Regions from separate parts of the Janthinobacterium lividum genome, predicted to be linked through region 2. Evidence: predicted binding sites of a transcription regulator. Region 2 holds the regulator's gene; each other region holds the start of a gene.
What was found. Region 2 encodes FliA, which starts transcription of late flagellar genes. Its sites were predicted from a motif close to CTAAAGTTTNNNNNNNNNNNGCCGNTA; they were not measured.

Region 1 (4,736 bases), 2.7 Mb from region 2:
CGCATCGTTCGGTCTAAGAACGATATACAGTCAGCTACACAGCGCCTGACAAAACCGTAGCGAGCGGAAGGGAGAGGTGGCCGAGAAGCGCAACCGTACTGGAGTACGGTGAGCATCGCAGGCCACCTATACCGACGCGCAGTAGGTTTGGTTAGGTGCCACTAATCGCGCATGGGCGCCACCATCTCCACGTAATCGTACAACTCACCCAGAATTTCCTCACCACGCTCATCCACGGATTCCGACAGCACGTCGATTTCCGTAAACAGCATTTCGATGGTGCGGGCGCCGCCGTCGCCGTCGAACAGGCGGGCAGCGCGGTGCTGCTCCCAGCGCAGGCTTTCCGCTTCGCTCAGGGTTTGCGGGAAATTGCGGGCGCGGTAGCGGAACAGCAGTTCCTGCAGGCGCTCGTCGGCAAACGAAGGGCGGGCCGTGGCCAGCTTGGCCGGCGTGTCGCGGCGCAGGGATTCGAGCAGGCGGCGGTCGTCGTTGCTGACGAAACCATTGTACAAATCTTCATCCACGTCCAGCGCGACATTCGCGCCCGGGCGCTGGAACACTTCGGCCCAGACGGCATCCATGTTCGGCGCCGTGGCGGCCAGCTGCGCGTTGACCTTCGCCGCGTCCAGATCGATGCCCCATTGCGCGGCCATGGCCGGCGACAGGGTCTTTAAATTGCCAACCAGCATGGGCGACTTGTTCAAGTGCACGCTTTTCACGGGCAGGCGCGTCATGCCTTCCGGCATGGCCTCCTTGCGCGTGAACAAACGCGTGCGGATGGTATCCGCGTCCAGGGCGAACAGTTCGCGCGGATCGTAGGCGCAATCCCAGACGAGGATTTCGTTTTTATTGCTCGGATGCGTGGCCAGCGGCCAGACGACGCCCAGGCAGCCCCGTTCGGCGGGGAACATGCCGGAAACGTGCAGGAAAGGCTGGCGCTCGCTGGCGGCCAGGTGCATGCCCATTTCGCTGGCGACCCTGTCCTTCTTGTGCAGGGCCAGGCAGAATTCGAACAGTTTCGGCTGTTTTTCCTTGATCAGGCGTGCCAGGGCGATGGTGGCGCGCACGTCGGACAGCGCATCGTGCGCCGCTTCGTGGGCCAGGCCATTGGCCTTGCTCAAGTGTTCCAGCCTGAAACTGGTCTGGCCATCGTCGCGCTTCGGCCATTCGATGCCTTCCGGGCGCAGCGCGTGCGTCATGCGCACGACGTCGAGGATGTCCCAGCGGCCGCAATGGTTTTTCCATTCGCGCGCATACGGATCGATCAGGTTGCGCCAGAACAGGAAACGCGTGACTTCATCGTCGAAACGGATGGTGTTGTAGCCCACGCCGATGGTGCCCGGTTCCGAAAAGGCCGCTTCGACGGTGGCGGCGAACTGGTGTTCGGGTACGCCCAGCTGCAGACATTGCTGCGGCGTGATGCCCGTGATCAGGCACGATTGCGGGTCGGGCAGGAAATCATTGGCAGGCTGGCAATACAGCATGATCGGTTCGCCGATCTCGTTGAGGTCTGCATCCGTGCGGATGGCGGCGAACTGGGCCGGGCGGTCGCGGCGCGGCTGGGCGCCAAAGGTTTCGTAGTCGTGCCAAAGAAAGGTCTGGTTAGTCATTGATGGTCGTTACTTGATGGGTTATCCGGGCCCGTGAAAGGGCCGCTGCTACAGTTTTCTGAAAACCTGCCGATACTACACGAGAGGATGGTCATCATCGCGTTTCCTGCATGGTGGCATACATTGCCCGTTCAAGGAGGTCTATCGTGTCAATTCCCATCGCCGCAAGCGGCAATTCCAACCCTTCCGTGACTTCCGTCAGTACGGGCGTTGCCGGCAAGGACGATAAAGTCCAGCACGGCGTCAACACTGAAATGAGCGTGAATGACCGTACCAAGCTGCAATTGAACGCGTCCATCATGCAGGCGTCGCTGAGCGTGTCGATCGGCGCGGAAAACGAGCCGCTGGCGCTGCTGTACAAGACGGCCATCACCAACATCAATGAAGCGCTGAGGGGCCAGTACGGCGAAGACGCGATCCAGAACGCGGCTTCGCAGGATAACAGTGCCGAAGCGACGGCGAACCGCATTGTATCGCTGTCGACGGGGTTTTTTGACGCCTTCAAGAAGCAGAATCCCGGCCTGGATGACGATACGGCCCTGAGCAAGTTCATGGACACCATCAGCGGCGGCATGGAAAAAGGCTTCAAGGAAGCGCGCGACATCCTGGGCGGCTTGAAAGTGCTGAATGGCGATATCGCCGGCAATATCGACAAGACGTATGAACTGGTGCAGAAAGGCTATGCGGACTTCATCGCCGCGCACAGCAGCAAGAAGGATGAGGCCGCCAAGCCGGCCGACAGCAAGGCTGCCTGAACTACAGCATGACCCGGTTGCGCCCGCCCGCCTTCGCGCGATATAGCGCCGCGTCGGCCGCGGCGATCAGCGCATGGTCGTCCTGTTCGGCCGCCAGGCTGGCTACGCCGAAGGAACCCGTGATGTGCGGCAACGCGCTGCGCATGTCGGCGAAGATGACGGCGAGCTGCATGCGCTCGCACAGGCGCTCGGCGACCCGCAGGGCCACGTGTTCGTTGGTATCGGGCAAGATCACCATCATTTCCTCGCCTCCGTAGCGCACGGCAAAATCCGTGGGTCGCAGGGCCGCGCCCAGCACTTGCGCGGCGATGCGCAGTGCCTGGTCGCCAGCCTGGTGGCCATGCGTGTCGTTGAAGCGCTTGAAATGGTCGAGGTCGATCATCACCAGTGACAGCGGAGAGCCGCTGGCGTGGGCCGTGACGATCATGTTCGGCAGTAAATCCGTCAGCCAGGCGCGGTTGTACAAGCCCGTCAGGCTGTCGACCATCGACAGCTGGCGGTAGAATTCGCCCAGTTTCTGCCGGCGGCGCAGCAGGGCATTGGCGGCGCGGATGCGGAAGGACAGCAGCCGCAGCAGGTTGCGCGCCAGGCCGTTCGACTGTTCGATCAATTCCCAGACGATGGCCGCGTCGATCACCAGCAAATCGGTTTCTTCCAGGGCGGAAATGGCGGCCAGGTTGCTCGCTTCATCGAGCACCGATTGTTCGCCCACGCTTTCTCCGGGCAAGACCTTGCTGACGGTGCCGTCATCCATGCCCGTGTGGGTGTCGGCGGCCACGGCCAGCGAGCCGCGCAGGACGATGTACAGGCTGGCGCCTTGCGTGTCGGCAATGGCTTCGCCCGCTTCGAGGCGCATGACGGGGCAGGGCGCCAGCATGGCAGCCGTCTGGCTATCCGCCCCATCGCGAAATAGCTGTAAATCGCCGATGTTGCAGCCTGAAGCGCCGAAGTTGCCGATCTGTTCCACAATCACACTTTCAAAAAGCCGGCGCGCGAGCAGGGTGCCGGTATCTTCATGATAGCGTAAAGCAGCCTTGGCTGTAACGGCAAAGGCTTGCTTGAGGTCACTTACTGTGAGAAATACGACAATTATTTCATTGCCGCGTTAATACGTTGGAACACTTGCTGTTTTAGTATGGATGTTGCCGCGCGTGAACTGCGGGGCAGATGTGCAAAGGCAGCCTTGAACGGCTGCCTCAGTCTCTGGAAATCCTGCGGGTGGGGAGTTACTCGGCGGTTTCTTCCGCTTCGGCCGTATCGATCACGGCATTCTTGCCGGTGGCGTGGCGCTTGCTGTCTTGCAGGCGGCCCAGGGCGCTATCGATGGCGCGTTTCAGTTTATCGGTGGCGCCGGCAACGGATTGATGCACGGTGGCGTTCTGTTCGGTCACGGCAATCGGTTGATAGCCAGCAACGCGTGCTTCCATGACGCAGCGGATATCGTCGGCGCCGCCTTTCGGGCCATTCGTGTCGCTGATGTGGACTTCGATGCGGGTCAGGTTGTCGCGGAAGCGGTTCAGTGCGCTTTCAAGTACGGATTGCACATGTTCGTTCAGTCCAGCGGTGTTGGCGATGGTGCTGTCGGTATGAATATTGATTTGCATATGCTTACTCCTGTCAATTCAAAAAAAACCCATCTCAGGCGTGATGCGGCCTGGTTGCTGCCTCATGCACATGACCTCGTGCATGGAACTTATCTTACTCCTCTTTCCAGTATTTCAAGAGGGTGCGCACGATTAAGATGGGCTTAACCCTTCAGCCAGGTCAAGTTTCCACTACGAAATTATTTACCCTCAGCCATTAATGAGACCAGCCGCGATATTGATCGACAGCCCCAGCACGACCAGGTTGAAGAAAAAGCTCAGCACGGATTGTCCCAGCACGATCTGCCGCATCATGCGCGTCTGCACGGAAACGTCCGACGTTTGCACGGCGACGGCGATGGTGAAGGCGAAATACAGGAAATCCCAGTAATCGGGGTCTTGCTCGTCGTCGGGAAACTTCAGGGGGCGCAGCGCGGGGTCGGCCTGGTAATACAGGTGGGCGTAATGAAAGCAGAACAGGGTGCCGACGAGGAACCAGGAACCGACCAGGGTGAGGATCGTCAGGCCGTAGTGCAGCGCGCGCTCGTCCGGCGCCATGTCTTTCATCGAGGACAGCTGCGAGACGATGGCCACCAGGCTCATCACGGATGCGACGGACAGGGCCGACAGGACGGTTGCCGCCCGCTCGTCCTGGCGCGCCGCCATGGCTTTGACCTTGTGATGGTTGGCGCGCATCATCATCCAGGCCATCGTCGCCAGGTAGAACCAGACGGCCACGTTCCACGCCGTCAGCAAACGCGTCATCTCTTGCCAGGATGCGGGCAGCA
Region 2 (4,736 bases):
CGCGATGGCAGCGGCGCTGGCGATGCCGGTCAGTTTGCTATTCATGATGAGGTGGCGCATAAAAGGAAATGCACGTTACCACAGGCCTGCGGCAGCGGGCCGCACGCCTCCGCACGCTCAGCCGCCGGCCTTTTTCGGCTGGTGGCCCAGCTTGACCAGCGCGGCAAGGATGGTGTCGACATGGTCGCCCTGCACCTCGATCACGCCATCCTTGACCGTGCCGCCCGAGCCGCACTGCGTGCGCAACTGCTTGCCCAGCAGGGCCAGCGCGATGGCGTCCAGCGGCAAACCCTTGATCACGGTGACGCTCTTGCCGCCACGGCCCTTGGTCTGGCGCGAGACGCGCACCACGCCATCGCCCGCGGGCGCCGCCTTGGCTTGCGCCTTGCATGCGCATTGCGCCAGCGGCTGGCGGCAGGCGGGACACATGCGGCCCGTTTCGGTGGAATAGACGAGACCGCCCAGGGAGCTGCTTTTCATGAGGGAACGATAAAAGAGGAAGAAAGCGCGATTGTACCAAGCGGCAGCCCGCAATTGACGAGCGTCAGTTGGCTGGCGCAGGCGCCACCGGCGCCGTCGGCACTTCCGTCACCGTTTCGGGGATGCCCGACAAAATCGTCACGGCGACCCGGCGGTTGCGCGCGCGCCCTTCCGCCGTTTCGTTCGGCGCCACGGGGATGTTGTCGGCGTGGCCGACGGCCGTCAGGCGCGACGCCTTGACGCCGCTGGCGATGAACAGGCGTACCACGGCGCTGGCGCGCGCGGCCGACAATTCCCAGTTCGAGGCAAAGTTGGAATTACTGATCGGCTGGACGTCCGTATGCCCTTCCACCTGCACGTCGTGCGTATCGTCCTTGAGCAGTACGGCGACGGCGCGCAGGGCCTGGTCCGATTCCACCGTCAGGCGCGCCGCGCCCGGGTCGAACAGCACGCTGGCATTGATTTCCACGCTCACGCCGCGGCTCGTCTGCGTGACCCGCACCTTGCCTTCCTTCACCAGCGGCGCCAGGGTGGAAGTCAGGTCCTGCGCCAGGCGCGTCATGTGTTCGCGCTCGCGGCGGATGGCTTCCGTGCGGCGTTTCAGGGCCGGGTTCGGCAGCGGAATGGCTTGCGGCGCTTCCATGAGGATGGGCGGCGCGCCCTTTTCCAGGCTGAAGGCCTGGCCGATGGCATTCTGGAAGACGCGGTATTTGCCTTCGTTGACTTGCGAAATCGCGTACATGACAACGAAGAACGCGAACAGCAGGGTGATGAAGTCGGCATACGAGATCAGCCAGCGGTCCTGGTTGTCCGGTTCCTCGTCATACTTCCTGCGCGCGCGCCGCATCATGGTCAGTGCTCGCTCAGTGCTCGTGAAGCAGGCTGGCGACGCGCTCTTCGATGATGCGCGTATGGTCGCCCGTGGCGATGTCGTACAGCACGGCGGCCGTGATTTCGTACTGCAGCACGCGGCGCGAAACGATGGCCTTGAGTTTATTCGCCACCGGCAGGAACAGCAGGTTGGCCAGGCCGACGCCATAGATGGTCGAGACAAACGCCACGGCGATGCCGCCGCCCAGCTTGCTCGGATCGGTGAGGTTTTCCATCACGTGGATCAGGCCCAGCACGGCGCCCAGGATACCGATGGTAGGCGAATACCCGGCCGCCGATTCCCACACCTTGACGGCCTGGCGTTCGGCCATTTCATAGGCGGAGATTTCCACGTCGAGCAGCTGGCGCAGCTTGTCGGGCGCGATGCCGTCGACGATCATCCTCAAGCCTTTGGCGTTGAAGCGGTCGGCCGTGTTTTCCATCAGGCGCTCGAGCGCCAGCGGGCCGTCGCGCCGCGCCGTCAGGCTCCACTGCCCGATGTCGCGCGCCAGCGCGGCACGCGTGTCGGCCGGTGGCAGGAAGACCCAGCGCAGCATTTCCAGGCCGCGCACGAAGGTGCGCAGCCGCGTTTGCAGCAGCACGGCGCCGAAGGTGCCGATGACAACGATGGCAAAGGCGGCCGGTTGCAGCAGGGAGGCCATCTTGCCGCCTTCCAGTGCCTGGCCGACCAAAAGGCCCGCCAGCGCCAGCGCCAGCCCGATTACGCTGGACCAGTCCACGCCTGCTCCCTCAAGGTTGCGCGCAGGCGCGCGACGGCCTGGGTATGCAGCTGCGAGACGCGCGATTCCGACACGCCCATCACCGCGCCGATCTCCTTCAGGTTCAGCTCTTCTTCGTAATACAGGCCCATGAGTATTTTCTCGCGTGGTGGCAGCGCGTCGATGGCATCGATCACGGATTGCCGGAAATCGGTATCGAGCAGGGAACGCAAGGGGTCGCTGTCCTCGTCCACGCAGTGGCGGTCGAGAAAGCTGTCATTGCCGTCCGGGTCATGAAAGTCTTCGTAGTACACGAGCTGGTGGCCGCCGCCGTCGCCCAGCATTTCCTGGTAGTCGGCCAGCGACATCTTGAGCAGCTTCGCCACTTCCGACTCCGTCGGCGGATGGCCGAGGCGCTGCTGCAAGGTGCTCATCGCCTCTTCGATCTTGCGCATGTTCTGGCGCATGCTGCGCGGCAACCAGTCGCTGGTGCGCAATTCGTCGAGCATGGCGCCGCGGATGCGCAGCACGGCATACGTCTCGAACTGCGCGCCATGTGTCTCTTCATAGCGGCTAATGGCATCGAGCAGGCCTATCATGCCGGCCTGGATCAGGTCATCGACCTCGACCGAAGGCGGCAATTTCGCCTTCATATGGTGCGCCAGACGCTTCACCAGCGGAATGTGCTCCGTCAGCAAATAGTCCTTGTTCGATTTCCCTTTGACCGTGTACATAGGCTGCTTATTGTTTTCTCATCTTATCTGGTGCTACGGTTCGATTCAGGCGCTGAACTGGTGCGGGCTCCCCGTCTGGTACAAGGTGCCGCCAAGCACCGGTGCCGCCGAACGGGCCAGCCGCTCGGCCAGTCCGCGAAACGCCACCGACGCGCCCGCCAGCGGAAACGCATCGACCACGCTGCGGCCCAGCCGCGCCGCGCGGTGCAGATACTCGTCGGCAGGCACCGAACCCATCGAGGTCAGCTTCACGGCCAGGTAGCGGCTCGCCGCCTGCGCCATATTATCGTATACCACTTTTGCCTCGGATTCGGAAGCGCCGGTGACGAGAATGCCGAACGGACGGCGTCCCAGTTCCTGGCTCAGGCGCTTGATCAGGCAGTACGCCGCCTTGATCGAGGTAGCGCTGGTCGAGACTTGCACGACGATATCGGACGACGCCATCAGCGGCACGGGGAAGCAATCGCCCTCGTCTGCCACGACGCCGTCGACCAGCACGATGCCGCTCTGGCGCGCCAGCACCTCGAACGTCTTGCCCAGGCGGCGCAGTTCGTCCTCGCCCGCATAGTCCATGCTGTCCATCAAATGGTTGCGCGCACCCAGGCTGGCCACGCCAAAGCCTTGCGGCACCTGGTGGATGACCTGGTTCAAACCGCACTGCTGGCGCGCCACGTCGCGCAGGCTGGCGCCGTGCGCCAGGCCCAGGCGCGCCGCCACGCCATCGCTGCCGCCGCTGGCGTCGAGCAGCAGCACGTCATTGCCGCCGTAGACGAGCGACGCGCCCAGATTGACCAGCATGGCGCCCTTGTCGTCCTGCGGCGTGGCCGAGAGGAACGTCATGACGCGCGGCTGCGGGCCGGCCAGCATGCGGCGCAAGCCTTCGGCCTGGTCGAAATCGAAATTAGCCAAGGTGCACCCCGCGCGCTTCATTATTGCGGGCGGCCGCCTGCGCCATCAGGAGCGGCAGTTCGGCATCGGAAAACTGCGTCGCCGCCGCATCGCGCTTGAGCTTGAAGGCGCGGTCGATCAGGTAGCCGCGGTCGGCCAGGTACAGGTCTTCCGGCACGCGCTGGCCATTCGACACATAAAACAGGTTCAGCTTCTGGCGGATCACCACGTCGAGCACGTTGCCGATCGAGGCCGCTTCATCGAGCTTGGTCATGATGCAGCCGGCCAGGCCGCTGCCCTGGTAGGCGCGCACCACTTCGTTGAGGGTTTCCTGGGTCGCCGTGGAATTCAGGCACAGCAGGCGTTTCACATCGGCGCCGGCGCCCGACAGCATGGCCACCTGCTCCGTGACCATCTGGTCGCGCTGGCTCACGCCGACCGTATCGATCAGCACCGTGTGCTTGTTCTTCAATTCCTTCAGGGCGATGCGCAAGTCCGCCTCGTCCTTCACGGAATGCACCATCACGCCGAGGATCTTGCCGTAGATGCGCAGCTGTTCGTGCGCGCCGATACGGTAGGCATCGGTGGTGATCAGGGCCAGCTTTTCCGGGCCGTGGCGCATCACGCAGCGGGCCGCCAGCTTGGCCGTGCTGGTGGTCTTGCCGACGCCGGTCGGGCCCACGAGGGCAAACACGCCGCCCTGCTCCAGCATGGCGTCTTCATTGGCCACCGTATTCAGGTTGCGGCTGAGGACGGTCTTGATCCAGCGCATGCTTTGCGCGCCATCGAGGCCGGCCGGCAGCTTGTCGATCAGGTAGCGCGCCAGGCTGGCCGAGAAGCCGGCGGCCAGCATTTCGCGCAGCACGACGGCTTTTTGCGGCTCGCGCTGCTGCGTCGACCCCCACGAGATTTCCGCCAGCTGGGTTTCCATCATGCCGCGCATGGCGCGGATTTCATTCATCATGCCGCTCATCTCGGCGGCGGCGTTCTCTTTGACGTGCGCCAGCGCGCTGGCCATCATCTGCTGCATGCGGGCCATGTCCAC
Region 3 (4,736 bases), 2.7 Mb from region 2:
GCGATAGTACTGCTCGATCAAGATAAAACCGGCCGCCTGCACGTAGGCGGCCCACGTCGCTTCGTCGTGATAGCTGCCATAGCGCGCGCCATTCCAGCCTTCCTGGTTCTGCCCGCGCGGGTTCGAGCTGAACAGCACGCCACCGGGCTTCAGGCACGCGTACAAAGCCCGCAGCACGCCGGGCAAGGCGGCGCTGGGCACGTGGAACAGCACGGCATTGGCGAACACGCCGTCGAAATGCGCGGCGGGCAGATCGAGGTCGACGAAATCCTGCTGCCAGACGGTGCAGCCGCTGTAGGCGCGCGCCATCTCGACGAAGCGGGGGCAGCCATCGACGCCAGTGGCATGGTGGCCCATGGCCGTGAACGCCTTCAGGTCGCGGCCAGGGCCGCAACCGAGGTCGAGAATATCCAGGGGCGCCGGCTTGCCGATGGCCCCCAGCAGCGCGGCGATGTTCTGGCTGACGTCGTGGTCGCGCGTGCCTTCGAAAAACTGCTCGGCACTGGCGTCGTAATGAGCCAGGGTGCGATGGGTGATGGCGTGGATGGGGTCTTGCGGTGGGGTTGGCTTCATGGCGGTCCTGTCGATATGTGCCGCCATTTTACGGTGCCAGCGCACTGCGCGCTGGCACCGCTTTATAACCTACCAGACGCGCACGCGCTGTTCCGGCGCCAGATACAGCTGCTGCCCCGGCTGGACGTCGAAGGCCGGGTACCAGGCGTCGAGGTTGCGCACGGTGGCGGCCCGGTATTGCGCCGGCGCATGGCCATCCGTGAGGATTTGCTGGCGCGCCGCCGCTTCGCGTGCCTTGCTGCGCCAGCTGACGCCATAACCCGTGAAGAAATCGCGGTCCGCATCCGCCTGCACCGGCTTGCCCTGCTGCGACAAGGTGAACGCGTCATGCGCGGCCGCCACGCCGGCCAGGTCGGCCAGGTTTTCGCTCAGAGTCAGCTGGCCATTCACGGCCAGGTCGGGAAACGGCTTGTAGGCCGCGAACTGCGCCACCAATTGCTTGGATGCGGTCTGAAAATGCGCCAGGTCGGCTGGCGTCCACCAGTCGCGCAACTTGCCCTGGGCGTCGAACTGGGCGCCCTGGTCATCGAAGCTGTGGCTGATCTCGTGGCCGATGGTGGCGCCGATGCCGCCATAGTTGGCCGCATCGGATGCCTGGGGGTCGAAGAATGGCGGCTGCAGGATGGCGGCCGGAAAGTTCAGCGCATTTTGCAGCGGCAGGTTGACGGCATTGACCAGCTGTGCCGGCATGGCCCAGGCCTTGCGGTCAGGCGACTGGCCCAGCTTGGCCAGCTCCTGCCGGTAGTGGAACTGTTCCGCCCGCTGCACATTACCCAGCGCATCGCCGCGCACCACGCGCAAGCCCGCATAGTTGTCCCAGCGTTCCGGATAGCCGACGCCCACGTACAGGGTCTTGAGTTTTTCCTGCGCCTGCGCCTTGGTGGCCGGCGCCATCCAGTCCAGCTTGTCGATGCGGCGCGAGAAGGCGGCGACGATATTCGTCACCATGTCTTGCACGCGGGCTTTCGATTCAGGCGGGAAATAGCGCTCCACGTACAGCTTGCCGACAGCGTCGCTGAGGGCCGCGTTGGTTGCCGCCAGCGCGCGCTTGCTGCGCGGCGACTGCTGCGGCGTGCCGCTCAGGGCGCTGCCGTAGAAGGCGAAGCGCTGGTCGGCGGCGGCCTTCGGCAAGGTCGTGCTGAAATGGTTGATCGCGTGGAAGGCGAGGAAATCCTTCCACGTGGCCAGCGGCACGCTCGCCACCAGGGCCGCGCTGCCCGTCATGGCCGTCGGATGCCAGACAATGAAGTCCGTCTGCCTGCCCAGGCCCGCCGCCTGGAAGAAGGCCTTCCAGTCCAGGCCCGGCGCCTTGCTGGCGAAGTCGGCGGCACGCCACGCGTTATTGCCCTTGGCGACATCGGCCGAATCCTCGCGGCTGGCGTGACTGGCGGCAATTTGCTGCTCCAACGCAAACACGCGCGCGGCGCGGGCCGGCGCATCGCGGTAGCCGGCCTGCTTGAGCATGGCGGCGATATGCGCCTGGTAGCCCGCGCGCAAACCCTGCATGCGGGCGCTTCCCCCCTGGTAGAACGCGCGGTCGGGCAAGCCCAGTCCACCTTGCAGCAGATAGGCCACGTTACGCGTGGTGTCGTTCAAATCTTGCGCCACCCACAGGCCGAACAGGTTTTCCGTATAAAAATTGGTGGCATTGAGCGGATCGACATCGGCGCGCAAGCTCTCGCCCAGCGCGCGGGCCAATCCTGCCTGGTCGCGTATGCCATCGATCTTCTTCAGCAGCGGCTTGATCGGCGCCCAGCCTTGCGCTTCGATAGCTGACTCATCCATCCAGGAACGGTAGAAATCGCTGACCTGGCGCGCCGATGCATCCGCCTGCGGCGCCGCCGCCAGGCCTTCGACGAGGGCGATGATGCGCTCGTTGGTCGCATTGGCGAGGATGGCGAACGAGCCCCAGCTGCTGCGGTCGGCGGGAATATCCGTGCCGCGCAGCCAGTCGCCATTCACGTAATCGTAGAAATCGTCGCCGGGCAAGACAGCCGTGGGTGCCGCCATCGCGGCGGCAGGATTGGCGGCCGCCTCCTGGCCATGCGCGTGGACGGCACCCCCGGCCAGGGCGATGCCGGACAGGGCGAGCGCCATGGCGCGCTTGCGCCAGGAAGCAGGGAAAGAGGAAGCGGCAGCAGTGACAACGCGCATGGTGATCCTTTCAGGCAAAGTAACGACAGTAGTATGCAAAATCATAACGCGTTTTGAAGCGCCGCAACACATTCCCCTGTCACCACGACGCCAGCAGGCATGCGGCTTGGGAGGCGATTCCGGCAGCAGGTAAGCAATCATCTAAATTATTTTCATTTTTTTTCAAAAACACCCTCAAGTTCCCGTTGCAGCTGCCGTTAATCTAGACAAGCGGTAATCCATTCACTAGTTACGGGTGTGCTCATGACCTCCAACGACGTTCTCTCGATGTATGAAAATATTGCAGGAATGACCAATAAAATGGTCGTGGCCGCACGTTCGAGCGACTGGGATGGCTTGGATACCCTGGAAAACCAGTGCGCCAGCGCCGCCAGCGCGACCATGACAGGCAAGGTGCCCGCCCTGGCAGGCGCCTCGCGCCTGCGCAAGATCGACTTGCTCAAGCAAATCCTGGCAAATGACCGCGAAATCCGCAACATCACGGAACCGTGGATGACGCAGCTGCCGAGCGCCATGCAAGGTTCGCGCGCCCACATGTAAGAAACTTGCCGCACCAGAAACGACAAAAGCACCTGCGGGTGCTTTTTTTGCGTCTGCCTCCGTGCCAGGGAGCGCGCCATCTGCGGCACCAGGCAAGGAGGGGGGGGGTGGGGGAATTTGGAAGGCGAGCCCCAGGTATCTCCTGGCGTCGCCTCGCTGCCGGTTGCATCCGGCGTTCGCGAGCACATCGTCGGCATCGCAAACCGCTTCCAGACCCAGGCGTTTATGCAACGCTACACCTGTTTGCCGCGCCACACTATCGTTGGTGACTGCGCCAGGCTGGGGCTGTTTTGTCGTAGAGCAAGTCCACTGAGTTAATCATATCACCATCTTTAAGAATTAAGCAACGCGATTGGCAAGCGTTTCCATGTATTTTTTCAATATCTTTTTTTATATCAAATTGTCGTGCCGCCTTGCATCAGCGTTAACGCGAGAAGGGCTCCGGCTCCGGCTCGGCCCCTACCCCGCCTTCCACCGCTTCCGTCAGCACGGGCACATCCTTCTTCTTGCGGCTGAAGGGCTTGCGCAGCAAGACCCAGTATTTCGACGGCGCGCCCGGCCCGGCCGCCTGCTTGCGCTTGCGCGCCACATACACGATGACCGCCGTCAGCAACAGGAAGACCAGAGTGCCGATGCCGAGCCACAGCAAGCCATTGCCACCCGCCGCCTTCTCGCCCGCTGGCGGCACCAGGGGCTTGGGCTTGGCATGCGGCACCCGCGCCTCGGCCGGCGCGGCAGCAGGCGCAGCGACGGCGGCAGCGGTGGCAGGCTGAGCCAGCGCCTTTTGCAAGGCGCCGAGCTTGCCCTCCAATTCGCCGAGCTTCTCATTCAAAGCCGCGTTTTTCTCATCCAGCGCCACGCACGCTTGCGCCTGCTCCACATTGGCCTGCGGCGCGCAGGCGGCGACGGGCGCCGTCGCGCGGCGCAACGGCGCCGGACGCAACGCGGGTACAGCCGGCGCGGGCGCGGCCGGCGGCACGAACGCGCGCGCCGGGCGCACGAGGCCCTCGGCGCGCGCGCGGGCCGCCAGCGCGGCGGCATCGGGCGACGGCGCGCCGGCCGCAGCCCGTGGCAGCGGTGCGGATACGGGCGCAGGCAACGGAATCGCGGGCCGGACTGGCGCACTGACGGCAGCGGCAGCAGGCGGGGCCGCTGCCAGCCACACGGTGCCCAGGCGCACGACGGCGCCATTGCCACTGCCCAGCAACAAATACAGATGCACATGGCCCGCCTGGATCGCTTGCCGGGTACTCACGCGCACATAGTGGCGCCCGCCGCGTTCCAGCGGACTGATCGTCAAGGTTTGCAAGGCCGGATCCATGCCGATGCCGCCACCGCGGTACACATCGGGCGAGGCCAGGCGCACGGCCACGCCATTGGCTTCCTCGGGCGCCAGGGCAGTCAGTTCGATTTCGGCCAGCAGAGGCTGGCCCACATGCGACAGCACGGCCATCTCGCCCAGTTCGGCC

Region 1: the regulator FliA is predicted to act here: its motif matches at 1,659-1,685, upstream of U0004_RS07165 (DUF5610 domain-containing protein).
Region 3: the regulator FliA is predicted to act here: its motif matches at 2,901-2,927, upstream of U0004_RS07525 (flagellar protein FliT).

The regions. Positions count from the first base shown of each region.
Region 1 covers NZ_CP139976.1:1,597,700-1,602,435, forward strand. Annotated here, with positions in the region: gene pyrF (orotidine-5'-phosphate decarboxylase) at 1-17, shown strand, start outside; gene sbcB (exodeoxyribonuclease I) at 162-1,610, opposite strand; gene U0004_RS07165 (DUF5610 domain-containing protein) at 1,757-2,365, shown strand; gene U0004_RS07170 (GGDEF domain-containing protein) at 2,367-3,332, opposite strand; gene U0004_RS07175 (HPF/RaiA family ribosome-associated protein) at 3,592-3,969, opposite strand; gene U0004_RS07180 (DUF1345 domain-containing protein) at 4,159-4,736, opposite strand, start outside.
Region 2 covers NZ_CP139976.1:5,267,921-5,272,656, forward strand. Annotated here, with positions in the region: gene U0004_RS23780 (hypothetical protein) at 1-45, opposite strand, end outside; gene U0004_RS23785 (translation initiation factor Sui1) at 118-480, opposite strand; gene motD (flagellar motor protein MotD) at 545-1,327, opposite strand; gene U0004_RS23795 (flagellar motor protein) at 1,344-2,090, opposite strand; gene U0004_RS23800 (RNA polymerase sigma factor FliA) at 2,072-2,803, opposite strand; gene U0004_RS23805 (MinD/ParA family ATP-binding protein) at 2,849-3,712, opposite strand; gene flhF (flagellar biosynthesis protein FlhF) at 3,705-4,736, opposite strand, start outside.
Region 3 covers NZ_CP139976.1:1,670,149-1,674,884, reverse strand. Annotated here, with positions in the region: gene U0004_RS07535 (class I SAM-dependent methyltransferase) at 1-573, opposite strand, end outside; gene U0004_RS07530 (M13 family metallopeptidase) at 643-2,727, opposite strand; gene U0004_RS07525 (flagellar protein FliT) at 3,016-3,267, shown strand; gene U0004_RS07520 (type IV pilus assembly protein FimV) at 3,692-4,736, opposite strand, start outside.